One region of the Streptomyces sp. NPDC091209 genome, then DNA from elsewhere that is predicted to be linked to it. Evidence: riboswitches for the same ligand, from Rfam matches in the RefSeq annotation. Region 1 holds a riboswitch; the other holds the start of a gene.

Region 1 (4,931 bases):
CGTCCCGGCGCGTGCCCTGATGGCCGCCTACCGGCTCCCGGAGGACGGTACGCGCGCGTGCGACGCGGCCGACCTGGCGCTCACCGTCCTCGGCGGCGGCGAGTCCTCCCGGCTCTACAACCGGCTCGTACGCCGTGACCGCACCGCCGTGGCGGCCGGCTTCGGCCTACTGCGGCTCGCCGGAGCGCCCTCCCTGGGCTGGCTGGACGTGAAGACGTCCGGCGACGTCGAGGTCCCGGTCATCGAGGCCGCCGTCGACGAGGAACTCGCCCGGTTCGCCGAGGAGGGCCCCACGGCCGGGGAGATGGAGCGCGCGCAGGCCCAGTTGGAGCGCGAATGGCTCGACCGGCTCGGTACCGTCGCGGGCCGCGCCGACGAACTGTGCCGGTACGCCGTCCTGTTCGGTGACCCGCAGCTCGCCCTGACCGCCGTGCAGCGCGTCCTCGACGTCACGGCGGAGGAGGTCCAGGAGGCCGCCAAGGCCCGCCTGCGCCCCGACAACCGCGCGGTGCTCGTCTACGAGCCGACCACCGCCGAAGCCGCCGACGCGGCTGACTCCGCCGACGAGACCGACGAGGAGGCGGCGAAGTGACCGATCTCGCCACCATGGACTTCCACCCGCAGCCGCAGGGCGGCCGGCCCAAGCCGTGGGCGTTCCCCGCCCCCGAGCGCGGCACCCTGGACAACGGCCTGACCGTGCTGCGCTGCCATCGCCCCGGCCAGCAGGTCGTCGCCGTCGAGGTCATCCTCGCCGCGCCGCTGGAGGCCGAGCCCGCGGGTCTGGACGGCATCGCCACGATCATGGCGCGCGCCTTCTCCGAGGGCACCGACAAGCACTCGGCCGAGGACTTCGCCGCCGAACTGGAGCGCTGCGGAGCCACGCTCGACGCGCACGCCGACCACCCCGGCGTACGGCTGTCCCTCGAAGTGCCCGTCTCGCGCCTGGCCAAGGCCCTGGGCCTGCTCTCCGACGCCCTGCGGGCCCCCGCGTTCGCGGACAGCGAGGTCGAGCGGCTGGTGCGCAACCGGCTCGACGAGATCCCGCACGAGACGGCCAACCCGGCCCGTCGTGCCGCCAAGGAGCTCTCCAAGGAACTGTTCCCGGCGAGCGTGCGCATGTCGCGCCCGCGCCAGGGCACCGAGGAGACCGTCCAGAGCATCGACTCGGCGGCCGTACGCGCCTTCTACGAGAGGCACGTACGTCCCGCCACGGCCACCGCGGTCGTCGTCGGCGACCTGACCGGTGTCGACCTCGACGAGCTGCTCGGCGACACGCTCGGCTCCTGGACCGGTTCGTCCGCCGAGCCGCGTCCCGTGCCGCCGGTGAGCGCCGACGACACCGGCCGCGTGATCATCGTCGACCGCCCCGGGGCCGTCCAGACCCAGCTGCTCATCGGCCGGGTCGGCGCCGACCGGCACGACCGCGTGTGGCCCGCCCAGGTGCTCGGCACCTACTGCCTCGGCGGCACCCTCACCTCGCGCCTGGACCGCGTCCTGCGCGAGGAGAAGGGCTACACCTACGGCGTACGGGCGTTCGGCCAGGTCCTGCGCTCCGCGCCGGACGGCACGGGCATCGCGATGCTCGCCATCAGCGGCTCGGTGGACACCCCGAACACGGGTCCTGCGCTCGACGACCTGTGGAAGGTGCTGCGCACCCTGGCGGCCGAGGGGCTGACCGACACGGAGCGCGATGTGGCCGTGCAGAACCTGGTGGGTGTCGCGCCCCTCAAGTTCGAGACGGCGGCGGCCGTCGCGAGCACGCTCGCGGACCAGGTCGAGCAGTACCTGCCGGACGACTATCAGGCGACGCTCTATCAGCAACTGGCCGCCACCGGCACCGTGGAGGCCACCGCGGCCGCCGTGAGCGCGTTCCCGATGGACCGTCTGGTGACCGTTCTGGTGGGCGACGCGGCGCAGATCGAGGAGCCCGTCAGGGCCCTCGGAATCGGTGAAGTCAGCGTGGTGGCCGCCGAGTAGAGCCCCTGCGACCGAGGAGGCCCTGGTGACTGAAGAGTCGTCAGGGCCTTCTTTTTTCCCGGACACCGCTCCCAAGATGTCCGTGTTCGTACGGGCGTTGCCCTTCTGCCCTGTGGGATGCGTTACAAAAATCGTGATCCGTTTGTTGTTCGAATGATGCCCCGTTTAGCGTCGGTCCGACTGTTCGTCACGCAGTGCGCCGCGCCCGCGGCAACCGGACAGTCATCGCCGAGTCCCCCTATGGCGCGAGTCAGGGGAGCCGGGGACCCACACGTAGTCCCTGGGGTGAATCGGACGCCCTCCCCGGAGGGGGTCCGTAGGAGACCTTCCTGCTCCGAACCCGTCAGCTAACCCGGTAGGCGAGAGGGAAGGAAAGGATCAGCCCCTACATGGCGTTCTCCTGTGGCACCGGCAAGCATCGTCGTCCGAGCCGGGTGCACAGCACCACCACGACCGCCGTCGGGGTGGCGGCGCTCACCACCACCGGTGTGATCGGAACCCTGGCCGCGCCCGCGTTCGCCGCGGAAGCCTCCGTCGAGCAGACCGGGCTGACCCAGGCCGTCACGCTCGGCGACTCGGTCGCCGACCAGATCGACGCCCAGGCCTTCGCGCAGCAGCGCGCCGCCGAGGAGGCTGCCGCGCGGAAGCAGGCCGAGCAGACCGCGCGCAAGCACGCCGCCGAGCAGGCCGCGAAGTCCCGCGAGGCCAAGGAGCGCGCCGCCCGTGAGGCCGAGCGCAAGCGCCTGAACATGTTCGTCATCCCGATCACCGGTTCGTACGTCTCCACCGGCTACCAGGCCAGCAGCAGCCTCTGGTCCTCGGGAAGCCACACCGGCGTCGACTTCCATGCCGCGTACGGCACCTCGGTCCACTCCGTCGGCTCCGGCACCGTCGTCACGACCGGCTGGGGCGGTGCCTACGGCAATCAAGTAGTGATCAAGATGCTTGACGGCACGTACACCATGTACGGCCACCTGTCGTCCATCGGGGTGTCGGTGGGGCAGACGGTCACTCCTGGGCAGCAGATCGGCCTCTCCGGTGACACCGGCAACACCACCGGACCCCACCTCCACTTCGAGGCCCGTACGACAGCGGAGTACGGCTCGGACATCGACCCGGTCGCGTACCTGCGCTCGCACGGAGTCAACGTCTGACGACCGCTTCGCGGCTTCTTCACCGCTTTCGATGCCCCGGCTCACCGAGCCGGGGCATCATCGTTTCCGGAGGCCGTCTGTCCAAAAAATATCCATGGATTCAGGCCCGCCATCGGAAATTCAGGCTTCCTGCAATAGAGTCACTGAACAAGCGTCAATCGATGGCGTTTCGCGGGGATTAAAGCGGAGGTCGGTCATGCGTATTCCGGCGCACTCGGTATGCACGGCGATCCGTGACGACATCGTCGCGGGTGTCTACGAGCGCGGCGGCCGGCTCACCGAGGAACTGCTCGCGCGGCGCTACGGCGTCTCGCGCGTCCCCGTGCGCGAGGCCCTGCGCACCCTGGAGGCCGAGGGCTTCGTGGTCACCCGCCGGCACGCGGGCGCGTGCGTCGCGGAACCCACCGAGCAGGAGGCCGCGGACCTCCTGGAGATGCGCATGCTGCTGGAACCGCTGGGCGCCGCGCGGGCCGCCCAACGGCGTACGGAGGCCCATCTCAAGGTGCTGCGAGGCCTGGTCAGGCTGGGCCAGGAGCGTTCCAGGAGGGGCCACAGCGAGGATCTGCGCTCGCTGGGCGGCTGGTTCCACGAGACGCTCGCACAGGCGTCCGGCAGTCCCGCGCTGACCTCCACGCTCGCCCAGCTGCGACACAAGATCGCCTGGATGTACTCGGTGGAGGCGCCGGCCAACCCCGCGGAGTCCTGGGCGGAACACGGCGGCATCGTCGACGCGGTCGCCCGCGGCGACAGCGAGCGGGCCCGCGCGATCACGGCGCTGCACACCGAGCGCGCGACGGCCGTGCACCGGCTCCGTTTTCCCGGCGGCGACCGGCCGGACCGTGTGAGAAGTTCGCAACATCCCGTAAACATGACGGGCCCGCGTCATTAACACAGGCGCCGTATACAAAGAGGGATATTCGGCAGGGGCTCATTTCTGGTGCCCTTTTATTCGCGTGCCCGGAATTTCGGAGCGCGCTATTTCCGTGACCGCGGCGCGAGGGCCGCACGTGTCACCGGGAGAATTCCTGAGCTGAGCGCGGAAAACGGCCGAGCCTCGCCGCCCGGGGAAGGGGAGGCGCGGCTCGGCCGCGTGTGTCCTGAGCGTCTGGTGGGCTCAGACGGTCTCGGGGAGCTCGTCGAGCCCCTCGGCGACCAGCTTCGCCAGACGGTCGAGAGCCGCGTCCGCGCCCTCGGAGTCCGACGCGAGGACGATCTCCTCGCCGCCCTGGGCGCCCAGGCCGAGGACCGCGAGCATGGAGGCCGCGTTGACGGGGTTGCCGTCGGACTTGGCGATCGTCACGGGGATGCCGGAGGCCGTGGTGGCCCGGACGAAGATGGAGGCGGGGCGGGCGTGGAGGCCCTCGGTCCAGCCGACGTTGACGCGGCGCTCAGCCATGTGATGCTGCCCTTCGGGTGTTCCAGGTTGTCTAGACCAGTGTTCCATATCGTGAGGCATGCCCGGACGGTCCCCGGTTCCGCCCGCCGCGGTGCCGGTCCGCGGCCCCGCGGCAGCGTCCGTCACCCTCAGACTGCCTCGCGCCGTTGTCGTACGCGAGCCGTACTCTGGGCCCCATGCAGACCTCGTCGGACCGGCACGAGTACCCAGCCCACTGGGAGGCCGACGTGGTGCTGCGCGACGGCGGCACCGCACGCATCAGGCCCATCACCGTCGACGACGCCGAGCGCCTGGTCAGCTTCTACGAGCAGGTGTCCGACGAGTCGAAGTACTACCGCTTCTTCGCGCCCTATCCGCGGCTGTCCGCCAAGGACGTCCACCGGTTCACCCACCACGACTTCGTG
Region 2 (4,931 bases), on a different contig from region 1:
GCCTTCGGCACCGACCGGCTCAGCGGGGGGAGCGGGCTCACCTCCGTCACCGCCGCGACCTTCTTCGTCCGCGTGGTGATGTCGCCCTTCGCGCATCCGCTGTTCACCGTGCTGACCGGCATCGGCTTCGGCGTCGCGGCGCTGTCCGCCGAGCGCCAGCATGTGCGGCGTGTGCTGCTCCCGCTCACCGGACTGCTGCTCGCGATGGGGATGCACGCGGTCTGGAACAGCTCGTCGGACTTCGGCGAGTTCGGGTTCTTCGGCGTGTACGCCGTGTTCATGGTGCCCGCGTTCGGGCTGCTGACCTGGCTGGTCGTCTGGACCCGGCAGCGCGAGCTGCGCACCGTGCGCACCGAACTGCCCGTGTACACCGTCGCCGGATGGCTGGGCGCGACCGAACCGTGGGCCCTCGGCTCGATGCGGGCACGACGGCTCGCCCGCGAGTACGCCGTCCATCACTTCGGAAAGGCGGCGGCGCGCTCGGTGGCGGAGTACGAGGCGTACGCGACCTCGCTGGCGTTCCTCCGCCACCGGGGGCGCCGGGGCCGTGCGGGCTCCGACTTCGTCGTACGCGAGCGCGAGTTGCTCGGCGAGCTGTGGCGCCGCCGGGAGACCGCCCACCCGGCCCTCGCCTACGCGGCCCACGCGACGACACCACTGCCCGTGACACCGCCCTGGCCGGACCACGGGTACGGGTACGTCGCTCCCCCCGCGCAGCCGTACGGGCCACCGGCCCAGGCGTCGGCACCGGTGCCGTACCCCGCGTACAACCCGTACAGCTCGTAACGCGGAACGGCCCCGCACCCCCGGAAAACGCCGGCGCTTACGCCGACGCGGTCGACAACCGCGTCAGTTCCTCGTCCGTCAGCGCCAGATCCGCGACTCCCAGCAGCGCCGGAAGCTGCTCCACCGTGCGGGCGGAGGCGATCGGCGCGGCGACCGTCGACTGTGCGGCCAGCCAGGCGAGGGCGACCGTCGGGACCGCGACGCCGTGGGCTCCGGCGATCTCGTCGAGGGCCGCGAGGACCTTCGGTCCGCGTTCCGAGTCGAGGTGCTTGGCCGCACCCGCCGCCCGGGGCGAGTCGACCGTCGTGCCGGGGCGGTACTTGCCGGTGAGGAAACCGGAGGCGAGCCCGTAGTACGGGACCGCGGCCAGACCGGCCCGGGAGGCGACGTCCCGCAGAGGGCCCTCGTAGGTGTCGCGCGAGACCAGGTTGTACTGCGGCTGGAGCGCGACATAGCGCGCGAGACCCTCGCGGTCGGAGAACTCCAGGGACTCCTGGAGCCGCTCCGGCGAGATGTTGGAGGCCGCGATGTGCCGCACCTTGCCGGCCGTCACCAGCTCGTCGAGGGCCCCGATGATCTCGTCGACCGGCACCTCCGGCTTGTCGAAGTGCGTGTAGTAGAGGTCGATGTGGTCGGTGCCCAGGCGGCGCAGCGACGCGTCGGCCGCGGCCTTGATGTTGGCACCGGACAGCCCAGGGTACGCGGGGTGCTGGCTGACCTTGGTGGCGACGACGATGTCCGCGCGGTTGCCTCGGCTCTTCAGCCACTTGCCGATGATGGTCTCGGACTCGCCGCCCTCGTTGCCCTCGATCCACGCCGAGTAGGAGTCGGCCGTGTCGAGGAAGTTGCCGCCGGCGGCCGCGTAGGCGTCGAGCACGGCGAAGGACCGGGTCTCGTCGGCCGTCCAGCCGAAGACGTTGCCGCCGAGGGAGAGCGGGAAGACCTCGAGGTCGGACGAACCGAGCTTGCGAAGAGAAGTCATGTACGGGATCAACGCCCCTGCCGGATGCACGTATTCCGCACTCGTCCCGGCCCGGTCCGCACTCGTCCCGGCCCGGCAGGTGCCCGCAGCGCCCGCACCTGCCTGACCGACGGCCCTGACGTCGGGGGGGTGGACGTCAGGACCGCCGGAGATCAGGGAGGACACGGATCAGGGGTTGAGACCCCTGCTCTGGAGCCACGCCATCGGGTCGATGGGGGTGGCGGCGCCGCCGGGGTGCACTTCGAGGTGCAGGTGCGGCCCGGTGACATTGCCCGTCGCGCCCACGCGCCCGATGACATCGCCCGTGGCGACCTTCTGGCCCACGCTGACGCTGATCGAGGACTGGTGGCAGAACCAGAGTTCCGTACCGTCGTCGAGGGTGAGGATCGTGCGGTAGCCGTACGAGCCGGCCCAGCCGGCCTCGGTGACGGTGCCGCTGTGGATCGCCTTGATGAGCGTGCCGGTGGGCGCCGCGAAGTCGAGTCCCGTGTGGTAGCCGGAGGACCACAGGGCGCCGGCCTCGCCGAAGCGCGAGGTCAGGGTGTACGAGGAGGTCGGCAGCGTGTAGCTCTTGGCGAGCTCGGCGAGGCGCTCGGTCTCGGCCTTCGCCTTGGCCGCCTCCGCCGCCTTCTTCTTCGCCGCGTCGGCCTTGGCCTCGGCGTCGTCCGCCTTCTTCTTCACGACGGCGGACAGGGCGGCCTGCTGCGTGGTGCTGTCGGCGTGCGCCTGCTGCGACTGGGCCTGCTGCATGATCCGGGCGCGCAGCGCCTCGCCGGCGTCCGTCGCGCCCTGGGCCGTGTCGGCGCTGGTCAGGCCTACGCTGGTGAGCGGAGTCGTGGAGCCCTTGGGGGTGCTGGATCCGCCGTGCGAGATCAGGGCTTCGGCGGAGTGGGTGACCGAGGCCAGGTCGGGCAGCGAGATCGAGACGGGCGGCTTGCCCGGCGCGGCGCTGGCGATACCACCGCCACCGACGGCGGCTATGACACCGACGCCGAGAACCGTGGAACTGCGGGCGAGTCCTCCGCCGCGCTGCTTGCCCGTGCGGTGCCGGCCGCGGATCGGAAGAACGGAATCCTCGGTGGGATTCCACTCCTCCCAGGGTCCCTCGTCCTTGCCATGGCCGAAGGCCTGCGCGTCATTCGGCGCGAACGAGGTCGGCTGAGCGGGCCGGTTGGACGCCACGTGGGCGCACTCCTTTCCTTCCTTGCCGCCTACCGGGTTAGCTGACGGGTTCGGAGCAGGAAGGTCTCCTACGCGCGTACGGCCACCGTGCTTCCACGGCGGAAATACGCTCGATTCACCCCAAGTTGTTGGTTCCCCGGTTCCCTTGCGGGATTCGGCGCGTACGCACGGAGCCACCTCTTGTGACGGCTGTAACGACCGCGCTGCGTTATCGAACGTTAATAGACCCAGGCACCGAATTCCAAGATGTTCCGACTGATCATTAACGGCTTTTGGCCAGGACTTTGGGGTCATGAGCGATGAAAGACGGGCGAGTTGGTCCAACCTCGTCGACACGGATTCACTTGACGGTGCATCAGTCGCTATGCGGAGGGACACGGTCCGATCACCGCTCGTGACGATGTCCGAAAAGGCCGCGGGCGTTGTACGCGAAGGGTTTCCCGACCTCTCGGAAATCGCCTCACGGGCACGCGTCAAAAATGCCGGACGGCGAGCAGTGCCATGTCGTCCGTCAATGCGCCGCCCGCATGCCGGCGGACCGCCTCGGAGAGGGCGGCCAGCAGTGCGTCGGGGCCGGGAAAGACCCGTCCGGCGAGCCACGCGGCCGGATCGTAGAACGTTCCGCGCGGATCGCGGGCCTCGGACAGACCGTCCGTGTACAGGAGCAGCGTGGACCCGCGCGGAAAGCGTCCCTGGACCGCCGGGTCGGGCCAGGCGCCCAGTTCGCCCATGCCGAGGGGCAGCGCGAAGGACTCGGCGGCGAGGGTGACGAGCGTGCCGTCGGGATGCAGGAGCAGGGGCGGCGGATGTCCTCGGTTGACGACGCGGACGACGTCCTTGTCGTGCGGAATCTCCGCGAGGACGGCGGTGGTGAACCCCTCGAACGCGTCGATGCTGTCGCGCCGGGTGCCCGCGCGCGTCAGCGCCCGCTCCAGACGCCCCGCGACCGCCTCCAGGGTCGCCTCCTGCTCGGCCGCCTCCCGGAACGCGCCGACCACCACGGCGACGGCCGCCACGGCGGTCATCCCCTTCCCCCGTACGTCGCCGACGACCAGCCGCACGCCGTACGGGGAGTCCTGCACCGCGTACAGGTCCCCGCCGATGAACGCGTCCTCCTGTGCCGCCTCGTAGCGGGCCGCGACATCGAGGCCGTCGATGCGCGCCTCGGGCTCGGGCAGCACGGCGCGCTGCGCGAACTCGGCGATCTCCCGGACGGAGGCGAGCCGTTCGTCGCCGCGCCGGACCAGGATGTTGATGAGGACGGCGAGGACGGCGGCCGTCGTCACCGTGACCGTTTCGGTGACCGCGTCGACCTGCAGGACGATGCCGAGCACGCAGTGGACCACGAGGACCGCGCCGACGGCGAGGACGCCGGTGAGGACGGTGCCGCGCTGCGAGTAGAGCGGCGCGGCGACCAGGGGCGCGGCCGTGAAGAAGGGAGCCGCGGTGTAGTCACCCGGGGTGAAGTAGTCGTAGAAGATCCCGGTGACGATCAGCAGCGCGGGCAGGGCCCGGACGAAGGCGCGCGCGAAGGAGATCCTGCGGGGCGCCGCTGCCGCCGGACCGGACGGCGTGGCACTCCCGGGTCCGCGGACACCGGGCGACGGTCCGGCTGCCGGGTCAGGGACTTCTCCGGTCCGCTGCTCACCTCCTGGCTGCCCCACCCGTCCAGAAGACCCGGAGCGCGCGCGGCGGGCGACCGGTGTGGCCCGACCGGGGGACGGCGCCGATGGTCCCGGAGGAAACCGGGCCGACTGTCCGGCCTGGAGAACCGGCCCGCAGAACCGGCCGGTGGAGCCGTCGCGAGAACCAGTCGGGACAAACACCAAGGGCCGGAACTCGTGAATCCGAGTTCCGGCCCTTGGCCTTGAGTAGCGGGGACAGGATTTGAACCTGCGACCTCTGGGTTATGAGCCCAGCGAGCTACCGAGCTGCTCCACCCCGCGTCGTTAAGACCAGTGTACGCCATCCGCGGGACCCC

The links. A riboswitch is a leader RNA that binds a small molecule or an ion and turns the genes downstream of it on or off. The one in region 1 is predicted to bind cyclic di-AMP.
Region 2: linked by a shared signal. The riboswitch ahead of ACIQRL_RS10080 (M23 family metallopeptidase) and the one ahead of ACIQRL_RS37060 (M23 family metallopeptidase) in region 1 are both predicted to bind cyclic di-AMP.

The regions. Positions count from the first base shown of each region.
Region 1 covers NZ_JBIVVR010000019.1:23,084-28,014, reverse strand. The annotation lists gene ACIQRL_RS37070 (M16 family metallopeptidase) at 1-592, shown strand, start outside; gene ACIQRL_RS37065 (M16 family metallopeptidase) at 589-1,977, shown strand; cyclic di-AMP (ydaO/yuaA leader) riboswitch at 2,194-2,354, shown strand; gene ACIQRL_RS37060 (M23 family metallopeptidase) at 2,367-3,131, shown strand; gene ACIQRL_RS37055 (GntR family transcriptional regulator) at 3,328-4,020, shown strand; gene ACIQRL_RS37050 (HPr family phosphocarrier protein) at 4,246-4,527, opposite strand; gene ACIQRL_RS37045 (GNAT family N-acetyltransferase) at 4,704-4,931, shown strand, end outside.
Region 2 covers NZ_JBIVVR010000002.1:680,526-685,456, reverse strand. The annotation lists gene ACIQRL_RS10090 (PrsW family intramembrane metalloprotease) at 1-786, shown strand, start outside; gene ACIQRL_RS10085 (aldo/keto reductase) at 824-1,768, opposite strand; gene ACIQRL_RS10080 (M23 family metallopeptidase) at 1,937-2,950, opposite strand; cyclic di-AMP (ydaO/yuaA leader) riboswitch at 2,962-3,120, opposite strand; gene ACIQRL_RS10075 (PP2C family protein-serine/threonine phosphatase) at 3,424-4,614, opposite strand; tRNA gene ACIQRL_RS10070 (tRNA-Met) at 4,823-4,896, opposite strand.